2 regions of the Bacillus altitudinis genome follow, and region 2 is predicted to be linked to the other one. Evidence: a T-box and tRNA genes for the amino acid it is inferred to sense, from the RefSeq annotation. Region 2 holds a T-box; the other holds one or more tRNA genes.
What was found. The T-box of region 2 lies ahead of ileS (isoleucine--tRNA ligase). A T-box ahead of a tRNA ligase gene usually reads a tRNA of that ligase, here a tRNA-Ile.
Positions count from the first base shown of each region.

Region 1: it encodes a tRNA-Ile, which carries the amino acid that the T-box ahead of ileS (isoleucine--tRNA ligase) is inferred to sense. The anticodon was not compared.

Region 1 is NZ_CP009108.1:3,660,443-3,669,825, forward strand. It holds gene menB (1,4-dihydroxy-2-naphthoyl-CoA synthase) at 1-507, opposite strand, end outside; gene menH (2-succinyl-6-hydroxy-2,4-cyclohexadiene-1-carboxylate synthase) at 522-1,352, opposite strand; gene menD (2-succinyl-5-enolpyruvyl-6-hydroxy-3-cyclohexene-1-carboxylic-acid synthase) at 1,337-3,079, opposite strand; gene ID12_RS18495 (isochorismate synthase) at 3,072-4,490, opposite strand; gene ID12_RS18500 (1,4-dihydroxy-2-naphthoate polyprenyltransferase) at 4,873-5,811, shown strand; gene ID12_RS18505 (TraR/DksA C4-type zinc finger protein) at 5,929-6,663, shown strand; gene ID12_RS18510 (TspO/MBR family protein) at 6,751-7,227, shown strand; tRNA gene ID12_RS18515 (tRNA-Glu) at 7,304-7,375, opposite strand; tRNA gene ID12_RS18520 (tRNA-Ser) at 7,383-7,473, opposite strand; tRNA gene ID12_RS18525 (tRNA-Asn) at 7,477-7,551, opposite strand; tRNA gene ID12_RS18530 (tRNA-Ile) at 7,558-7,634, opposite strand; tRNA gene ID12_RS18535 (tRNA-Gly) at 7,651-7,724, opposite strand; tRNA gene ID12_RS18540 (tRNA-His) at 7,736-7,811, opposite strand; tRNA gene ID12_RS18545 (tRNA-Phe) at 7,836-7,908, opposite strand; tRNA gene ID12_RS18550 (tRNA-Asp) at 7,925-8,001, opposite strand; tRNA gene ID12_RS18555 (tRNA-Met) at 8,017-8,093, opposite strand; tRNA gene ID12_RS18560 (tRNA-Ser) at 8,116-8,208, opposite strand; tRNA gene ID12_RS18565 (tRNA-Ile) at 8,216-8,292, opposite strand; tRNA gene ID12_RS18570 (tRNA-Met) at 8,297-8,370, opposite strand; tRNA gene ID12_RS18575 (tRNA-Ala) at 8,397-8,469, opposite strand; tRNA gene ID12_RS18580 (tRNA-Pro) at 8,477-8,553, opposite strand; tRNA gene ID12_RS18585 (tRNA-Arg) at 8,561-8,637, opposite strand; tRNA gene ID12_RS18590 (tRNA-Leu) at 8,649-8,734, opposite strand; tRNA gene ID12_RS18595 (tRNA-Gly) at 8,747-8,818, opposite strand; tRNA gene ID12_RS18600 (tRNA-Leu) at 8,849-8,931, opposite strand; tRNA gene ID12_RS18605 (tRNA-Lys) at 8,939-9,014, opposite strand; tRNA gene ID12_RS18610 (tRNA-Thr) at 9,052-9,127, opposite strand; tRNA gene ID12_RS18615 (tRNA-Val) at 9,161-9,236, opposite strand.
Region 2 is NZ_CP009108.1:2,413,835-2,423,217, reverse strand. It holds gene ileS (isoleucine--tRNA ligase) at 1-1,584, opposite strand, end outside; T-box leader at 1,644-1,881, opposite strand; gene ID12_RS12190 (DivIVA domain-containing protein) at 1,941-2,435, opposite strand; gene ID12_RS12185 (YlmH family RNA-binding protein) at 2,462-3,238, opposite strand; gene ID12_RS12180 (YggT family protein) at 3,293-3,571, opposite strand; gene sepF (cell division protein SepF) at 3,581-4,039, opposite strand; gene ID12_RS12170 (YggS family pyridoxal phosphate-dependent enzyme) at 4,041-4,730, opposite strand; gene pgeF (peptidoglycan editing factor PgeF) at 4,737-5,600, opposite strand; gene ID12_RS12160 (YlmC/YmxH family sporulation protein) at 5,813-6,049, opposite strand; gene ID12_RS12155 (ABC transporter ATP-binding protein) at 6,129-6,905, opposite strand; gene ID12_RS12150 (PTS glucitol/sorbitol transporter subunit IIA) at 7,033-7,389, opposite strand; gene srlE (PTS glucitol/sorbitol transporter subunit IIB) at 7,416-8,426, opposite strand; gene srlA (PTS glucitol/sorbitol transporter subunit IIC) at 8,440-8,970, opposite strand; gene ID12_RS12135 (transcriptional regulator GutM) at 8,988-9,383, opposite strand, start outside.

The sequences.
Region 1 (9,383 bases), 1.2 Mb from region 2:
TTCTCTTGCTTTCTTATGACCCACAATACGTGCAAGATAGCCAGATCCATAACCAGCATCAAAGCTGCCCACTTTTGGTCCTGTTTGTCCAAAAATCGCATTGTCTGCTGCAATGGTAAGGTCACACACGACATGAAGCACATGCCCGCCGCCAATCGCATAGCCCGCAACCATCGCAATAACTGGTTTTGGAATGACACGAATTAAACGCTGTAAGTCTAGGACGTTTAGACGTGGAATTTGATCGTCTCCTACATAGCCGCCATGACCGCGTACTTTTTGGTCTCCACCTGAACAGAATGCTTTTCCTCCAGCACCTGCAAGGACAATGACACCAACATCTGAATTGTCGCGAGCACGTGAGAATGCATCAATTAATTCACTTACAGTCTTTGGTGTAAATGCATTATGTACATGCGGACGGTTAATGGTGATTTTTGCAATCCCATTATATGTTTCATATAAAATTTCGTCATACTGACGCTCAGTTTGCCATTCAATAGCCATCAATATTTCCTCCTCTAATCTTGCGATAAAATAAACTCACTTACTATTTTACCAAAAAAATGTGGTTGTTCCACATGAACTGTATGCCCGGCATGCTCTACTACTGTGAATTGACTGTATTCAAGCTCCTGCTGCATACGTTTGGCGATGTCACAGAACTTTTTATCAAGTGTTCCGCAAATGAGTAAAACAGGCTGTTTTATCTGCTTTAATGCTTCCCACATAGACGGCTGTGAGCCCGTTCCTATACCTTCTAAGCTGCGAGCCAGCCCGTTAGGATCGGCTTTTAGCCTTCCCTCTCTCAGTTGCGTTAGCCTGTCCGCTGGCAAGGATTTCTGCGAAGCAAACAGCGGAATGTTCTCCCAAAAATCCACAAACTGCGCTAATCCTTCATGTCTGATCTTTTGAGCTAGCTGATGATCATGATTCAGCCTCGCCATCCGCTCTTTAAAAGAGTTCAGCCCTGGAGATGTACTCTCAAGAATCAACTTGTCTACACGTTCTGGATAACGGGAGGCAAATGATAAAGCAATACGCCCTCCCATAGAATATCCGAGAATATTCACTTTGTGAAGCTTTAATTGATCTAAAATCTCAACAAGATCTGCCAGCTGCTGGGACATTGCATATCTTCTTATACTCTTTGGTGAGTCTGTGCGGCCATGTCCAAGCAAGCTGACCTGAATCAATCTCGTATGTTTTTCTGTATAAGTATTCAAAAAAGCCCAAGAAGCTGCACTCCCTGTAAAGCCATGTAAACATAACGTGGCATTTTCAGCAGATGGGTTATGGTCTATCACCTCATACGCCACACCATCGTGCATTCGTATTATGAGTGAAGGCATTCTTTTTTCACTTCCCTCAATATCTCGTCCATCATTTGGCGATGTTTGCCCACCCGAGAATGCCGGTCAGTTTCAATCTCAATTAAATGAAGCCCTGGTTCTTGGATATGCGCCAAGTACACATCTTTTAACTCTTCTTTCGTTGTCGGCTTCGAATAGGTTCCCCCATATAGCTTTGATGCATACTCAAAATTCAACCCAGTCGGCGTACCAAAGAGCTTTTCATAATACGGTTCATCGGATGCCTGCGGAAGGAAAGAAAAGATTCCTCCTCCATCATTGTTTAACAACACAACCGTGAGCGGAATGTCCATTAGCTTAGCTGCAAGAAGACCGTTCATATCATGGTAAAAAGACAAATCGCCGATGACTAAAGTGATGGGTTGTTTCAAGGCTGCATATGTTCCAAGAGCTGTGGACACAACACCATCAATACCATTTGCTCCGCGATTCGCCATCATCCGAAACGGTTTTGACTGCGTTTCAAAAAAGGTATCGACATCTCGAATAGGCATACTATTTCCGATAAAGAGCACACTCTCTTTTGGCAAAAGGTGCTGCAGCTGACGATACACATTTCCCTCAAATGTCAGGTCCTCATCATTGTATTGATTTGCATGCATTCTAAAAGAAGAATTGACACTCTGCCAGCGTCGTAAATAAGATGTATCCTGACGCTTTTCCGCTCTCATCAAGACTTCTTCTACAAAAGAGGCTGCATGACTTTCAATCATGTATGATGCGCTTAAACCAGGATCTCGATAACCACCTGCAGCATCGACGACAATCTGCTTCACTTCCGCATGCTTTTCCAGCCACTTAAATAAAGGCTTAGACACAGGCATCGGTCCAAAACGAATGACCATTTCAGGCAAGAGATGCTGCTGCAATGCCTCATCTTTTAACAAAGAATCGTATGCATCTATAATGTATTCTTCACTTTCATGTCCATTTCGCAAAAGAGAAAGCGGGTCAGCTAAAATTGGCAGATGCAAAGCTTTTGCAAGACGTAACACTGACGCCTGCTCTTCCGCCGAGTGAAGTTCACCAGCAACAATGATTCCTTTTGCCGCTTTGTTCATGATAGACACTAATTCTGACATAACCCGATCATCCGGACGAGCTTGACCTGCTGCTAAAACTTTGTTCGCAACTCCTTCTTCTCTATCAAAAGGATCAATAGACAAGTCAGGTAGCAATGGTTCTCTCAGCGGCACATTCACTTGAACTGGTCCCTTTGGCTCCTGCATAGACACATGACTTGCCCTAGCAGCAGCAGTTTGGACATACCGCAGCATCGTTTGGCTTTCTTCTGGCAAGGCTAAGTCTGTGAACCATTTAACAAACTTACCGAATAAGAATTGCTGATCAATCGCTTGAGGTGCCCCAACCTCCCTCAATTCGTGCGGCCGATCAGCAGTTAAAACAATCAGTGGTACCCGGGAATAATGTGCCTCGACAACAGCTGGATAAAAGTTAGCTGCTGCCGTACCTGACGTACAAATGAGCAGTACTGGTGTTTGGCTCGCTTTCGCAAGACCCAGTGCATAAAAAGCAGCAGACCGTTCATCCACTAACACATGGACATTGATTTCTTGATGAGCAAGAGCGAGCATCGCAAGCGGTGTTGAACGGGAGCCAGGACAAACAACTGCCTCCTTCACACCACTTTGCACAAATTCATCCATTAATCTGCCAATATATCTTGTCATGATTTGATTATTCAATAGGACGACCTCCAAGAGCAGACAGCATTGGTCTTAATTTCACTTGCGTTTCTTCATACTCTTGTTTTGCAAGGGAATCCTCTACAATTCCACATCCAGCAAACAAACGAACTTGGTCTTCCTCAATAAGACCTGATCGAATGGCGACAGCAAATTCTCCATTGTCCTTAGAATCAATCCATCCCACTGGCGCCGCATACCAACCGCGTTTCAACGGTTCGATTTCACGAATCACCTCTACCGCTTTTTCCTTAGGATATCCTCCAAGCGCTGGTGTTGGATGAAGCTGTTCAATTAATGAAAAGAGTGAACAGCTGCTTTTGATTTCTCCCACAATGGGTGTAAATAAATGCTGAATGTTTTTCGTTTTATAAAGACTTGGTTGATTTGGCTTATGCACATGATGGCAGTTTGCTTCAAATGCCTGCTCAATCATATTCACGACAATTTGATGTTCAATCAAATTTTTTTCATCATGAAGCAGTTCCTCACCTAGTGCCTGATCTTCTACTTCATCTTGACCACGTACAATAGAACCTGCCAAACAAGATGAAAAGACTTCACCACCGCTTTTTTTCACTAAACGTTCAGGCGTCGCCCCGACAAACGCTTGTCTTCCCTGCTCTATAGCAAATACATAACTCGTTGTTTGATGTTTTAGTAATTCTGCTAATAGTGGAGCGAGTTCAATTTGATTTTTATAGTGAAGCAAGACTTCTCTTGCTAAAACAACCTTTTCATATTCGTTCACACGAATGTGTTCTGTCGCTTCATGGATTGCTTTCATCCATTCCTGGACATCTAACTCTTCCATATGAACAAGCTCAGCTTGTCCATGATTTCTGACAGGCAATGCATCAAAATTAGAAGCTTTCTGTTCTAACTCTTGAATGAGCTGATGAACATTCCCGTCCACCTCGTTCCATTCATTGATCGTTAGAAACGTGCCCTCTTTTGAAACAGTCAGCATCATCGATGGCACAAAAAAATGAGCCTCGCCAAATGCTTCCCAGTGACGCGCCTTCTCTTCATATGGATCAAATGAAAATCCTCCAAATAAAAGCGGACCAACTGCCGCTTGCTTTAACTCCTTCTCATCATGAAAATGGAACATATGCTGTTTCAGCTGCTCCCATTCTTGATGGACGATATTGAATCGTTCTTTGCCTTGCTCTGATGATTTAATCACGGCCGCTCTGCCAAGTCCAGAAAATATCATTTGGCTTTCTGGATCAGACCAAAAAAACCGCTCGCCTAAAAAATCCGCTTCGCCGCTTTGGAAAAAGGCAAGAGGATCCAGATCGTCAACTCTTCTGGAGTAGCTTATCAAAACAGCATGGTTGACGTTATTCGCTTCTTCTAATGTCGCAAGCGCTTCCTGCCGGAAAGTACTTTGCACTGTTGTCACCATGATACATTCCTCCAAAATCCATGAAATAACATATAAAAATAAAACCATCATGTAAAAAATACATGAACATTCGAGTATGTCGAATGACCTGCTTTTCTATTATAAACCTTAACAGATGAACTTAGTAAAGAAAACAGCTTTTAAAACCTCGAATCCTTATTATATCACGCTTTCAAGATTTTTTCGCTCCCGCTTATTGAAATGAGAACATCTCTTAAAAAATGGTAAGACCTGTTCGAAGATCAAGCTTTCTCTCTATATGGGAACGATTAGCAAACATCTTTTTCTTGTTTCATCGCATCAATATATTGACACCTTTTTGAACTTTGCTAAACTGGAATTTGGACGTGTACGTATTTTTTTATTTAAAGGAGTATATTTTATGCAGCATCAATCGATATCAGATCAGCTTTCACCAATAAAGCCTGATAAGAACTGGCGGATTTGGTGGAATTTACTACGACCGCATACATTAACAGCGGCATTTATTCCCGTTACTTTAGGAACTGTCCTAGCACTTCCGAGTGGTCAAATACATGTTGGGCTATTTTTAGCTATGCTATTTGCATCGATGTTTATCCAAATTGCAACGAACATGTTTAATGAGTACTTTGATTATGTTCGCGGATTGGACAATGAGAAATCTGTCGGTATCGGCGGAGCGATCGTGAGAAACGGTGTAAAACCAAAAACAGTTTTAGGCCTCGCTTATGCCTTATTCGCGCTTTCTTTATTACTTGGGATCTATATTTGCATGATGTCTAGCTGGTGGATTGCACTCATAGGACTAATTTGTATGGCAGCAGGCTATTTTTATACCGGCGGTCCTGTACCAATTGCTTATACACCATTTGGAGAACTTGTATCAGGTGCTTTTATGGGACTAGGCATCATTTTAATTAGTTTCTATATCCAAACAGGAACATTGACATCAAAAGCTGTGCTCATTTCATTACCCATCTCTATTTTAGTTGGTGCCATCTTACTGTCGAACAATATCCGTGATTTAGACGGTGATAAAGAGAATGGACGAAAGACACTTGCTATCCTAGCTGGACGTAAAGCGGCAGTCAACATCCTACTTTCCATGTTTGTGATCTCATATGTACTCATTTTTGTTTATATCTTTATGGATATCGTGGGTCTTTGGAGTCTTCTTGTCTTACTCAGTGTGCCAAAAGCTTATACAGCCATTAAAGAATTTAAGCAAAAAGAAAAACCAATTGAATTAATGAATGCCATGAAGTCGACAGCACAAACCAATACGTTTTTTGGTTTCCTGTTAACGATCGCATTGATCTTACAATACTATCTCGCATAACACGAAACGCCTGCAGCCGCAGGCGTTTTTTATTGAAGAATTGCTTCAAATTGGCACAAGTCTTACATAAAAATTTGCTCATACTAACAATATGTTTGATATGAAAGGGTGATCGCTTTGTTGTCTAAAAACGAATTACATCAGTTGAAGCAGCGACTTCTCGATGAAAAACAAGAAATTGAAGCCAAAAGCCATGACGATGAACAGAAAGTATCATTTCCTTATGATTCAGTGGGCGAACTGTCAGCCTATGATAACCACCCTGGCGACCAAGGAACAGAACTATTCGAACGCGGAAAAGACATTGCCTTAAACAGTTTGGAACATGAGCACCTGTCCGATATCAATGAAGCACTCCAAGCAATGGCAGACGGCTCTTATGGTTTGTGTAAAGTGTGTAAAGCCCCTATTCCTAAAGAGCGCTTAGAAGCCCTTCCCACCGCTGTCACATGCACAGAGCATTCCAAAGAACAGACTGTTTCACAAAACCGTCCCATTGAAGAGGACTTATTAAGTCCGCCCTCAGGGCAATTTGAAAATGAAGAAAGTGCTGCATATGATGGCGAAGATGCCTACCAAGATGTAGAACGCTATGGAAACTCTGATACCCCATCCGATATGGAATTTCCTCCATTGACTTACGATGATGTGTATACACAGTCAGAAGATGAAGATTATGTGGAAGACTACGAAGGATTTGCAGCTGCTGATATTGAAGGTAAAGCAAGCAAGGTCTATCCAAATAAAGCACACGAAGCTTATGAAGAAGCATTAGATGAAGAAGGTGTCATGACGGTGTTTGGTGACTTGAAGCCGTACGAAGAAGAACCTTATACTAAAAAAAATCATTAGTCCCCACATATTGGGGGCTTGATGTTTATATCATGTAATAATTGGGAAATAAGTTGAAGAGTGAATTGATTGGGAGGAGATTTCTGGATGGCTAAAAAAAGTATCATTTGGGCGGTTATCGTCTTCTTTATTACATACGCATTATTTTCTATTGCAGGGTTCCTGTTCCCTATCGACAGAGAATGGTATGACGCACTAAATAAACCTGAATGGACACCTAGTGGTGGTGTCATCGGTGCGGTCTGGGCTGTCTTATTCGCCCTCATTTCGTTATCTGCCGCCATCATTTATGCAAAGTATGGTTTTCAAAAAATCACATTACCATTTTGGATTCTTTTTCTTCTAAATTATGTATTCAATCAAGCCTTTAGCTTTTTTCAATTTACACAAAAAGATTTATTTGCAGCTACGATCGACTGCCTGCTTGTAGCACTGACAGCACTCGCGCTTGTCATCGTCTCACGTAAACTAAGCAATGTTGTCCCAATTTTATTGATTCCTTATGTTTTATGGGGATTCTTTGCGACATACTTGTCTTATACGATCTATTCCATGAATATGTAAGAAAAGACCGCTATGATGGCGGTCTTTCGTTTTGCGGAAAATAAAAAAGAGGTCTTTATTAGACCTCTTTAAAAAATGACCCGTACGGGATTCGAACCCGTGTTACCGCCGTGAAAGGGCGGTGTCTTAACCGCTTGACCAACGGGCCAGAAAAATGGCGGAGAAGGAGGGATTTGAACCCTCGCGCCGCTTGCGCGACCTACACCCTTAGCAGGGGCGCCTCTTCAGCCACTTGAGTACTTCTCCATTTGGCTCCGCAGGTAGGATTCGAACCTACGACCGATCGGTTAACAGCCGATAGCTCTACCACTGAGCTACTGCGGAAAGTCATGGTGGGCCTGAGTGGACTCGAACCACCGACCTCACGCTTATCAGGCGTGCGCTCTAACCAGCTGAGCTACAGGCCCATGAACGATATGCAAATGGAGCGGGTGATGGGAATCGAACCCACGACATCAGCTTGGAAGGCTGAGGTTTTACCACTAAACTACACCCGCAAAAATATGTATGGGGCGATTGATGGGAATCGAACCCACGAGTGCCAGAGCCACAATCTGGTGCGTTAACCACTTCGCCACAACCGCCATACTAATATTTATTTGTAAAAGTGGCTCGGGACGGAATCGAACCGCCGACACACGGATTTTCAGTCCGTTGCTCTACCAACTGAGCTACCGAGCCATGTATTCATTTAAAATGGCGGTCCGGACGGGACTCGAACCCGCGACCTCCTGCGTGACAGGCAGGCATTCTAACCAACTGAACTACCGGACCAATAGAGAAAAAATTTGGTTGCGGGGGCAGGATTTGAACCTGCGACCTTCGGGTTATGAGCCCGACGAGCTACCGAACTGCTCCACCCCGCGATGATATCATTTTTTAAAAATATGGCGGAGGAAGAGGGATTCGAACCCCCGCGGGCTTTGACACCCCTGTCGGTTTTCAAGACCGATCCCTTCAGCCGGACTTGGGTATTCCTCCGTATAGATGGTGGACCTTGTAGGACTCGAACCTACGACCGGACGGTTATGAGCCGTCTGCTCTAACCAACTGAGCTAAAGGTCCTTTATAGCGGCGGAGGGGATCGAACCCCCGACCTCACGGGTATGAACCGTACGCTCTAGCCAGCTGAGCTACACCGCCATGATATAAAATAATCTTTTAAAAAGTGGAGCCTAGCGGGATCGAACCGCTGACCTCCTGCGTGCAAGGCAGGCGCTCTCCCAGCTGAGCTAAGGCCCCATAAAGATGGTCGGGAAGACAGGATTCGAACCTGCGACCCCTTGGTCCCAAACCAAGTGCTCTACCAAGCTGAGCTACTTCCCGATCTTAATGGCGCGCCCGAGAGGAGTCGAACCCCTAACCTTTTGATCCGTAGTCAAACGCTCTATCCAATTGAGCTACGGGCGCTTATTTTATAATGCCGAGGGCCGGACTTGAACCGGCACGGTAGTCACCTACCGCAGGATTTTAAGTCCTGTGTGTCTGCCAATTCCACCACCCCGGCGTGGATGGTATAAGCGGAAGACGGGATTCGAACCCGCGACCCCCACCTTGGCAAGGTGGTGTTCTACCACTGAACTACTTCCGCATTACAGGATTTCTTTATGTTGTTTGGCAATGCGGGTGAAGGGACTTGAACCCCCACGTCATAAAGACACTAGATCCTAAGTCTAGCGCGTCTGCCAATTCCGCCACACCCGCATGAAAATGGTGAGCCATGAAGGACTCGAACCTTCGACCCTCTGATTAAAAGTCAGATGCTCTACCAACTGAGCTAATGGCTCGCTTTTAAAGCGACTTGTCTATCTTACCATATGAAAGTGGTGCCGGCAAGAGGACTTGAACCCCCAACCTACTGATTACAAGTCAGTTGCTCTACCAGTTGAGCTACACCGGCTTTATCTATCCTAACATTATGTAAGAATAAATATGGTGGAGGATGACGGGCTCGAACCGCCGACCCTCTGCTTGTAAGGCAGATGCTCTCCCAGCTGAGCTAATCCTCCACTATGTAGGAATCTCTCGATCCGACAAAGATTATTATATACAGGTTTTACTCATTTGTAAAGGCTATATTAAAAAAATTTTATTTCATTTTTCATGACGTATTTCTTTTAACAGATGATGTTTATGTTACCAGTCAAAATAGCTTC
Region 2 (9,383 bases):
AAACCATACATCCATGATATCTTGCTCTTTTGTAAATTCACCGTTCGGGCTGCCTGGATGTGTAAAGCCTTCAGGCAATAATTCTTTTGCTTCTTTTTCAAACCAAATATTCGAGCCATGTTCTCTAAATAATTGAGAGACGTGCTGAATCGTTTCATCTGTGATGATTGGCTCACCATTTTCAGCATAGAAGACTGGGATTGGAACGCCCCATACACGCTGTCTTGAAATGCACCAGTCACCTCTGTCACGCACCATATTGAACAGGCGCGTTTCGCCCCAAGCTGGAACCCATTTCGTTTCTTTAATATTATCTAATAGTGCTTCTCTGAAATCTTTAATGGAAGCAAACCACTGAGCAGTTGCACGATAAATCGTTGGTTTTTTCGTTCTCCAGTCATGCGGATAGGAGTGCGTGATAAAGTCGAGTTTTTTCAATGCGCCTTTTGCTTCAAGCTGTTCTGTGATGGCTTTATTGGCATCCTCGTAGAATAGTCCTTCAAAACCAGGTGCTTCTTCTGTCATCACACCTTTTTCATCTACTGGACATAGCACATCAAGACCGTACTTCATACTTACGATAAAGTCATCTTCCCCGTGACCTGGCGCTGTGTGAACACAGCCTGTTCCTGCATCTGTTGTGACGTGATCGCCAAGCATCACAAGAGAATCTCTATCGTAAATTGGATGTGCTGCAACGATCTTATCTAATTCTTTACCTTTTAAGGTTTTCACAACTTCGTACTCTTCAAAGCCAAGTGTTTTTGCCACTTGTTCAACTAGCTCAGATGCGATGACATATCGCTCAGCACCCACTTGAAGCACACTGTACTCTAGGTTTGGATGAACACAAATGCCAAGGTTTGCAGGAAGTGTCCAAGGTGTTGTTGTCCAGATGATGAACTGCTCGCCGTTTTCAAGTACGCCTTTGCCATCTTTCACTTTAAATGATACGTAAATCGATGGTGAACGTTTGTCCTTGTATTCAATTTCTGCTTCAGCAAGTGCTGATTCACTTGATGGAGACCAGTTAACAGGCTTAAGGCCTTTGTAAATATAGCCTCTTTTCGCCATTTCACCAAAGACAAGAATTTGCTGCGCTTCGTATTCAGGCTTTAATGTCACATATGGATTGTCCCAGTCTGCTCTTACGCCCAAACGCTTAAACTGATTGCGCTGACCTTCGATTTGTTTCCAAGCATACTCCTCACATAGTTTACGGAATTCTGCTGTCGACATTTCTTTGCGTTTGACTTTTTTATTTTTCGTAAGGGCTGTTTCAATCGGTAAGCCATGTGTATCCCAGCCCGGTACGTACGGTGCATGGAATCCATTCATTGATTTAAAACGGACAATAAAATCTTTGAGGATTTTATTGAGTGCGTGCCCCATATGAATGTCACCATTCGCATATGGAGGTCCATCATGCAAAATAAAGGTCGGGCGTCCTTTTGTCCGCTCTAAAACCATTTGATAGATGTCTTTTTCTGCCCACTCCTCTTGGATTTCAGGCTCTTTGTTCGGCAAGTTTCCTCTCATCGGGAATTCTGTTTTTGGCATTAATAAGGTGTCTTTGTAGTTCATACCTATTCCTCCACATGCAAATTCGTATTAAAAAACAATAAAAAAAGCCCTCTCATCCCATAAGGGACGAGAAGGCTTGTCTCGCGGTACCACCCTTTTAGACAAGCGCTTTGAAATTGCCGCTTATCCACTCTAAAATCGTAACGTGATCAGACGCCTTTTCTTACTCATTCATTTCAGAAAAGGAACTAAAGGGGTGATCTCATTGCAGCGTCCCGTAATGTCAGGCTTCCACCGTCCCTGATTCGCTTTATTACGCATTTGACAACTGCGAGTGTCCCTTTCAAACGTTTATCTCTTGTTAATTTATGATGGTATTATATGCAACATGAGCACGTCATGTCAAGGTGATGCACTTATTCTTTTTCGTCAAAGACAGCGTCAACTTCATATTCCAGCAAATGATCCCAATCATCATTTTTCAGAAGATCAAGCTGAGCTTCGATGAGCATTTGGAAACGAGTTCTAAAGACTTTCGACTGTTTCTTGAGCTCTTCGATTTCCATTGCAATCTTTCTTGATTTTGATAACGCTTCGTTGATAATACGGTCTGCATTTTTCTCAGCTTCACGAATGATCAATTTCGCTTCTTTATCAGAATGACGCTTCACGTCTTCTGCTGCTTCTTGCGCCACAAGAATGGATTTGTTTAATGTTTCTTCGATTGTTGCAAAATGGCCTAGTCTTTCATCAAGCTCGTTGACTTTGTCTTCAAGCTCGTTCTTTTTGCGAAGTACGATCTCGTAATCTTTACGTACTTGGCTTAAAAACTCATTTACTTCATCTTCGTCATAGCCGCGAAAACTTTTTGTGAACGTTTTATTATGAATATCATTAGGTGTTAATGGCAATCTTGCCACCTCCAGATTCAAATTCGTTATGTCAGAAGCTCAAATGTTACTTTGAATTTATCTTTTTTCGTCTTCCCATCAATTGTTTTTAAGCTAAAGCGGCCAAATCCCCTGACAGAGAGCTGATCACCTTCACCAATTGTAAAGGAAGGGTCTTCAGTGACTTTCCAGTTTACTTTGACAAGACCATTTTTGACCAAAAGCTGTGCTTTTTGCCGAGACTGACGGCTGACAGCAGCACATACAGCGTCAAGCCGCAGTGAAGAAATCGTATCTTCTTTGATATCGGTTTTGCTGATGACTGGCTGAAGATCTGCCTTGCTAATTTCCTCTAATGAAACAGATGCTCTGCCCACATGCGTCAGCTGAGCCCGAACAAAATCGGCAACATCGCTTGTACAAATAAATTGCACGTTGTCCTCTGAAAACAACAAATCACCGAATTTTTGACGCTTCAGGCCTGTCCCAATGAGCGAACCGAGAAGGTTGGGGTGTTCTATCGAAATAAACTTTTTCGCATAGTTCACCTGAAAATAAGTCAGTTCAAAATCCTGTATGGTAGGTGCTAAATAGTCAGGATAGATCAAAGCCCTTTTCCGCTCTGCTTCCTCATACCCGCCAAAAAACATGAGACCCAGTTCATCAGAATGCTGAATCACGGACTGGGTAATGAACTGCTCACGCGGATCAAGAAAGTCTGTTAATTTCATTCGATATTGATCGAGTGCGATGTTTTTCCAGCCTAATACTTGGTCGACAAATGGCTGTTCGTCTTTTCTAAAATGTTGATAAATATCGCTCATTTTGTTCCCCTTTTATGTAAAAGAGCCTGGCAGATGCCAAGCCCGGCAGCCTGTCTACATGAATCGTACAATCATATTATAAAGACCAGTTAGTCCATACAATGATGCGAAACGAATCACAAGCAATGCCACAATTGGCGAGATGTCAATCATGCCAATTGGCGGAATAATTTTACGGAATGGTTCTAAATACGGTTCGCAAATGTTTGTCAAGAAGCGGCCAATCGATGTTTCTCTTGCAGATGGCACCCATGACATAAAGATGTAAATAATGATCGCGAATGAGTAAATCGTTAATACCGTACCCAAAATATTAAAAATGAAATTTAGAATAACTATGATTTACCACCTCTGAGGTTCTTCCTCTGTCAATAGCTCTGATATTGTGCCAGATACATCCACATTATCAGGAGTGCAGAGGAATATATTCGAGCCAATACGCTGAATGTCTCCACCGATTGCATAAACCGTTCCGCTTAAGAAGTCGATGATTCGCTTTGCTTGATCGTGCTGAATGCGCTGCAAATTGACGACGACTGCACGCCGATTTTTAATATGATCTGCAATCTCTTGAGCCTCTGCATAAACACGTGGCTCACTTAACACCACTTTAGAGGATTTTTGCACGCTTTGCAAGCTGACGACATTTTGTTTTCCTGCCTGAGGACGCTCTTGAAATGCCGCTTTATCTTTTGTGTTTTTTTCTTCTTGTGCTGGTTCTCTTTCTTCATCAATGTATTCGTACTCATACTCTTCATCATCGAGTGTGAAGAAGCTTTTAAACTTATTTTTTATGCTCATGTCACGCACCTCCTGTTTCATTTCCAACAAGTGAAGAGCCAATCCGAACAAATGTCGCACCTTCTTCAATTGCGATTTCAAAATCGTTTGACATGCCCATCGATAAATGCTGACAAGGTGCATTTACTTGGTTCAGTTGTTTTACCTCTTGTTGAAGGCTTTTTAATGTTTTAAAACAGTTTCGTATCACAGTATGATCATCTGTAAATGGAGCCATCGTCATGAGTCCAGCAATTTCAATATGTTTGAAATGAGCGAGCTGTTTGACAAATGGAATCACGTCTTCGCTTTGTAAGCCGTGTTTTGACTCCTCAAGTGATGTGTTCACCTGTACAAAACAGCGAACCGTGTGTTCTGCTCTTTTTTCAATTTCATTCGCAAGGGACATTCTGTCTAGCGAATGTAAGTAGTCAATGGTCTGAATGACAGATTTCACTTTTCGCGTCTGTAAACTGCCGATGAAGTGCCAGCTAATGTTTTCATCGGTTATGGCTGCCTGTTTTTCAAGTAACCCTTGGTCACGATTTTCACCAAAGTGCAAAATTCCGGCATCCTTGGCTTCTAATGCTCGTTCAATCGAGACATATTTTGTGACAGCGACAACCGATACATCGTCTGGATGTCTACCTGCTCTTTTACATGCTTCGTTGATTTGTTCATTTATTTGTCTGAGATTCTCTCGTACATTCAATTGCACTTATGCCTCCTTAAACCCGACAAAAGACATCATACGTCCTGTTTTCCCTTGATCACGCCGGTGTGAGAAGAAATGCTGCTCATTGCAACTTGTGCACATCGAACTGACATGTATGTTTTCTTCTTTTAATCCTGCATGAAGTAATACGTTTTTGTTTAATGTTTTTAAGTCAATTTTGTATTGTCCTTGTGACATCTCGGAATACACATCCTCTGTTGTAAAAGGAAGCTGTTTCACTTGATCTATGACAACATCATCTACTATGTAGCAGCAGCTGCCAATGGATGGTCCAATGACGACTTGTATATGATCGGCATCAGCGCCTTCTTGGCGAACCCATGCATCAACCATGTTGGCGCCAATTTGCTTAACGGTTCCTTTCCAGCCGGCATGAGCCGTTCCAATCAGCCCAGATTGCGGCGCTAGAAAATAAAGCGGAACACAGTCAGCGAAACAAAGAGCGAGCATGATGTTTGGTTCAGAGGTGTATAAACCATCTGTTCTAGAGAGCGCCTCATCATACTGAAGACTTCCTCTTCCCTTTTGTTCCTTTGTGACTTTCATGATGCGATCCTCGTGTGTTTGGTCAGCAAACACCCAATTAGAGAGCGGCACAGCAGTAGCATCTGCAATGACTTGACGATTCATTTGGACACTAGAAGCATCATCTCCTACATGGAGTCCAGTGTTCATTGATTGATATGGAGAAAGACTAAAGCCGCCATTTTTTGTCGTAAAACCGGCCAATATCTCTTTTCCAGAACATGTCATGTTCGTCCAATCATGGATCAGCATTGCATAAGGTGATTTCTGCTGAAAGGGGTCATATTTGTCTATCAAAGCTGCCTCCCACCTTTCATTCATCTCTCTTTATATCGCTCCTATTTTACCACAAGACCTGCTAAGACAGTTAGTGGGATTCATTAAATATTACACTCAAATGTGCCCTTTCTACAGTTTTTTTTTCAAATTGATATGAAAACGTAATCTTTTTACCCGAAAAAGACATTGATTGCTGAGAATGGAGAGCTTATGTTAAGGATCATTGAATGATTCATTGAGGAGTTATACGAATTTTAAGAAGACAAACGGACAAGTATCACATCTTCGCCAATTTTTACTATATTTCGCCACGGGACAATCATTTCCTCTTCTTTTCCGAAAAATCCCATCATTTTACCTGTACCGCCAATGATAATCGCTTGTATTTTACCGCTCGTGACATTGATATCGATGTCTCCAATGGTACCTAATTTTTTTCCGCTGGACACATCGACAACATCTTTGATTTGGAATTCAGAAATACTGATCATCTGTCCTTCCCCGCCTTTCGTTTTCTACTATAATATGTATGATGGAAAAGCAGGGAAGCAGACCAATAGTTTCTCTTATCTACAATTTACTTAAGTGAGGGCGGCCGTTTTGCCACATGACTTCAACTGGACATTCAAAAAAGGAAGAAAGCAAGTCACTTGTCATCATCTGCTTTGTCTCCCCTTTATGAAAAACAGTACCTTCTTTTAATAATAAGGTATGCTGAAAAATCGGGAGAATCTCTTCTGCGTGGTGGGTCGTATAGAGCAATGTGGGCGCATCTGGTTTTGATGCAATCAATGAGATCGTCTCCAGAACTTGTTCTCTTGCTAAAAAATCAAGACCTGTCACAGGTTCATCTAATATTAGAAGCTTCGGATCATTCATTAAAGCTCTTGCGATCAGCACTTTTTGTTTCTCCCCTTGCGAGAGGGTTTCATACGTGCGATTGGCATATTGAAACGAGCCAAATGTTTTTAATAAATCAATCGCCTTCTCTCTTATCTCATCTGTCGGTGTTTCATAAAGTCCGATGGAAGCAAATGCCCCGCTCAAAACAATTTCAAATGCATTGTCATCTCTGTGCAGCTTCTTTTCAAGACCAGCAGAGATGAGACCAATTTTCTTCCTTAGTTTTTCACCAAGCGCTTCCTTGCCAAACACATGGCCTAACACCGTCATCTCACCTGACGTTGGAAAATAATATGAGCAAAGCATATTTAATAAAGCCGTTTTCCCAGCACCATTTAAACCATAAAGCACCCAGTGTTCCTGGTTTTTCACCTGCCAGTCAATAGAACGAAGCAGCCATTTTCCATTTCGTTTTAAAGAAACATCCTTCAAGTCAAGCGACACGATCTTTTCCCCCTGAATAAAAATTCTGAATATACAAATAATAACGTCTACAGCATATCGCAAATGTTTCAATCAGTAAACCTAACGCAAAAAAGCTGCTCCCTATAAGGAACAGCTTTTTCCATGGTTACGAAATTTCAATTCGTACGCCTTCTTTAATATCAGGAAACGTATGCGGGGATGCAAAGACAGCTCCCGGTAATACATCATCAAACGGCTCTTGGAAGTAGATCGAAATATGGCCGAGTTCCTTAAAGTTGTCATTTGCTTTATTGCCTAAAGCAGTAATGGTATAAGTTTGGTCGCCCACTTGAATCGTTCCGCCTAATTTCAGCGGCTCTTCTTCTAAGTGTTCAAACTCATGAATGACAGACATATCTCTTAATTCCTGCGGCGCTGCTGGTCCAAATAAAACAATCAGCTTATCTTCTTTAAACTGCGGGACTAAGATCCCAATTTCTTTTACGACAGATTGTGTTACCATGTATCTCGATTCCTCCTTTAATACGTTTAATACATACCGAAGCTGGCAACGTATGCGATCACAACAGATAGAACGCCTGTAATGAGACGGCTATACAAAACAGCTGGTACCCCATATTGTACCGTTTCCGGCTTCGCTTCACCAAGTGATAGCCCAACCGGGATAAAGTCACACCCTACTTGACCGTTGATCGCAAACAGTGCTGGAAGAGCAAATTGAGGCGGAATGTTTCCTAGTGCAATTTGACTACCAATCAGTACACCGATGACTTGTGCGATGACTGCCCCAGGTCCTAAGACAGGCGACAGGAACGGTAAGGTACAGACAACAACGAGCAGTAAGAGCCCCCATAAAGATCCTGCCAAAGGTGAAAGGAAATGGGCAATCAGATCACCGATTTTCGTATAATTGATAATTCCAATTAACATACTGACAAAGGCCATGAATGGAATAATGTTTTTAAGGAGCATATCAACAGAATCACGACCAGCTTGATAGAATGTGCCGGTTACTTTTCCGATTCCTCTTGAGAATCTCATGAGGAAATTCCCTTTTTCTTGACGCTCGATATTTTCCTCTTTCAGTTTTGAATAGGTTTCTTTGAAATTCTCTTTGTCAATTGGGCCGCTGCTTTCTTGACCTTCTACATTCCCTTCACTATCAGTTGCTTCCGCAAAGGAAATATCTTTTTCTGTGACACCTGATACGAAGATATCCTCTGTAATGTGTTTTGCAAGCGGTCCAGAAGGAGAGGATGCCAGCACATCGACAGTTGGAATGCGTTTCATTGGATAAAGTCCGATTCGCGCTGTTCCTCCGCAGTCAATGACAACACACATCATTTCATCTTCTGGTATAGAATTTTTAAAGCCATCACATGCTTCTGTCCCTGTCATTTCTGCAATTTTACGTGCAACTGGGTGAATGCCTCCTCCTGTAATGGAAACGACCTTTCTTCTTTTACCGGTTGGTTCAAGCTCTAATCCTTTTCCCCATCCGCCAGCACCTTTTGCAACAAATACTTTGTGGTTTGTCATGTCTAACCCTCCCCTATTGTGAATTCGCTTTCATTTTTCCTGCTAAGTACTTTGTGATCCATTCCGTAATGATTCCGCGAAGTAAAATGACAACGATCCCGACTAAGAAGTAACGAACAGCCAGCTCTGACATAGAGTATCCAGCTTCTTTAATCCCGTTCGCAATTCCTAAGTAGACAAACAGTTCTCCAGCGTTGGCATACGGGAACAGCGATGTCACCGGATGAACAAATGAAACAGCTGAATCATAGAATGCTGGTTTTTGTTTTTCAGGTAAGAAGCGGCCAAACGTATAAGCCATTGGGTTTGTCAAAATAAGAACGGATAAGATCGGCATTAACGTATAGCGCAAAATGGTATATTTCGCTGCAAACTGAATCGCTCTATTCACTCGCTCTTCTCCAATAAACTTCATGACAGCATAAGTGAAAGTAAGTAACACAACAAGCGTTGGAACGATACCTGTCACAAGACCCATGAACTGCTTTCCGCCGGCTTCAAACATCCCGATAAAGTGCTCTCCAAACCATTGAATCCATTCCATGTTTCATCTCCCCTTTCTTAGTTCACATTTGTTATATTTTTTTTAGAAATCGAGACAAGCGCCTGCTCCGCTGCCATGGAGAGTGCTTGCATGACAGCTGGTCCCCTTTTGCGCTTTTTCAATGTTTGTTTCATCATGTGATGCTCATCAAGCACAGCCCCCACATGTTTTCCTTCATAGGAAGGCAGTTCCTTAAATTTAGACAAAATCGAGACGCCACCCAGCACATGACACTTTTGAATGATGTATGATTCATCGACAATGATGAGCGCAATGGCTCCAGGACCAAATTTGCGCCGCTCCATTCCTGAAAACAAGTGATAGCCTTGTTTCCCTTTATAGTCGTCAATCAGTGAATCCATGCTCTTGCGGTAGTACTTGATTTGAATAAACGATAAACCATACTGCACAAT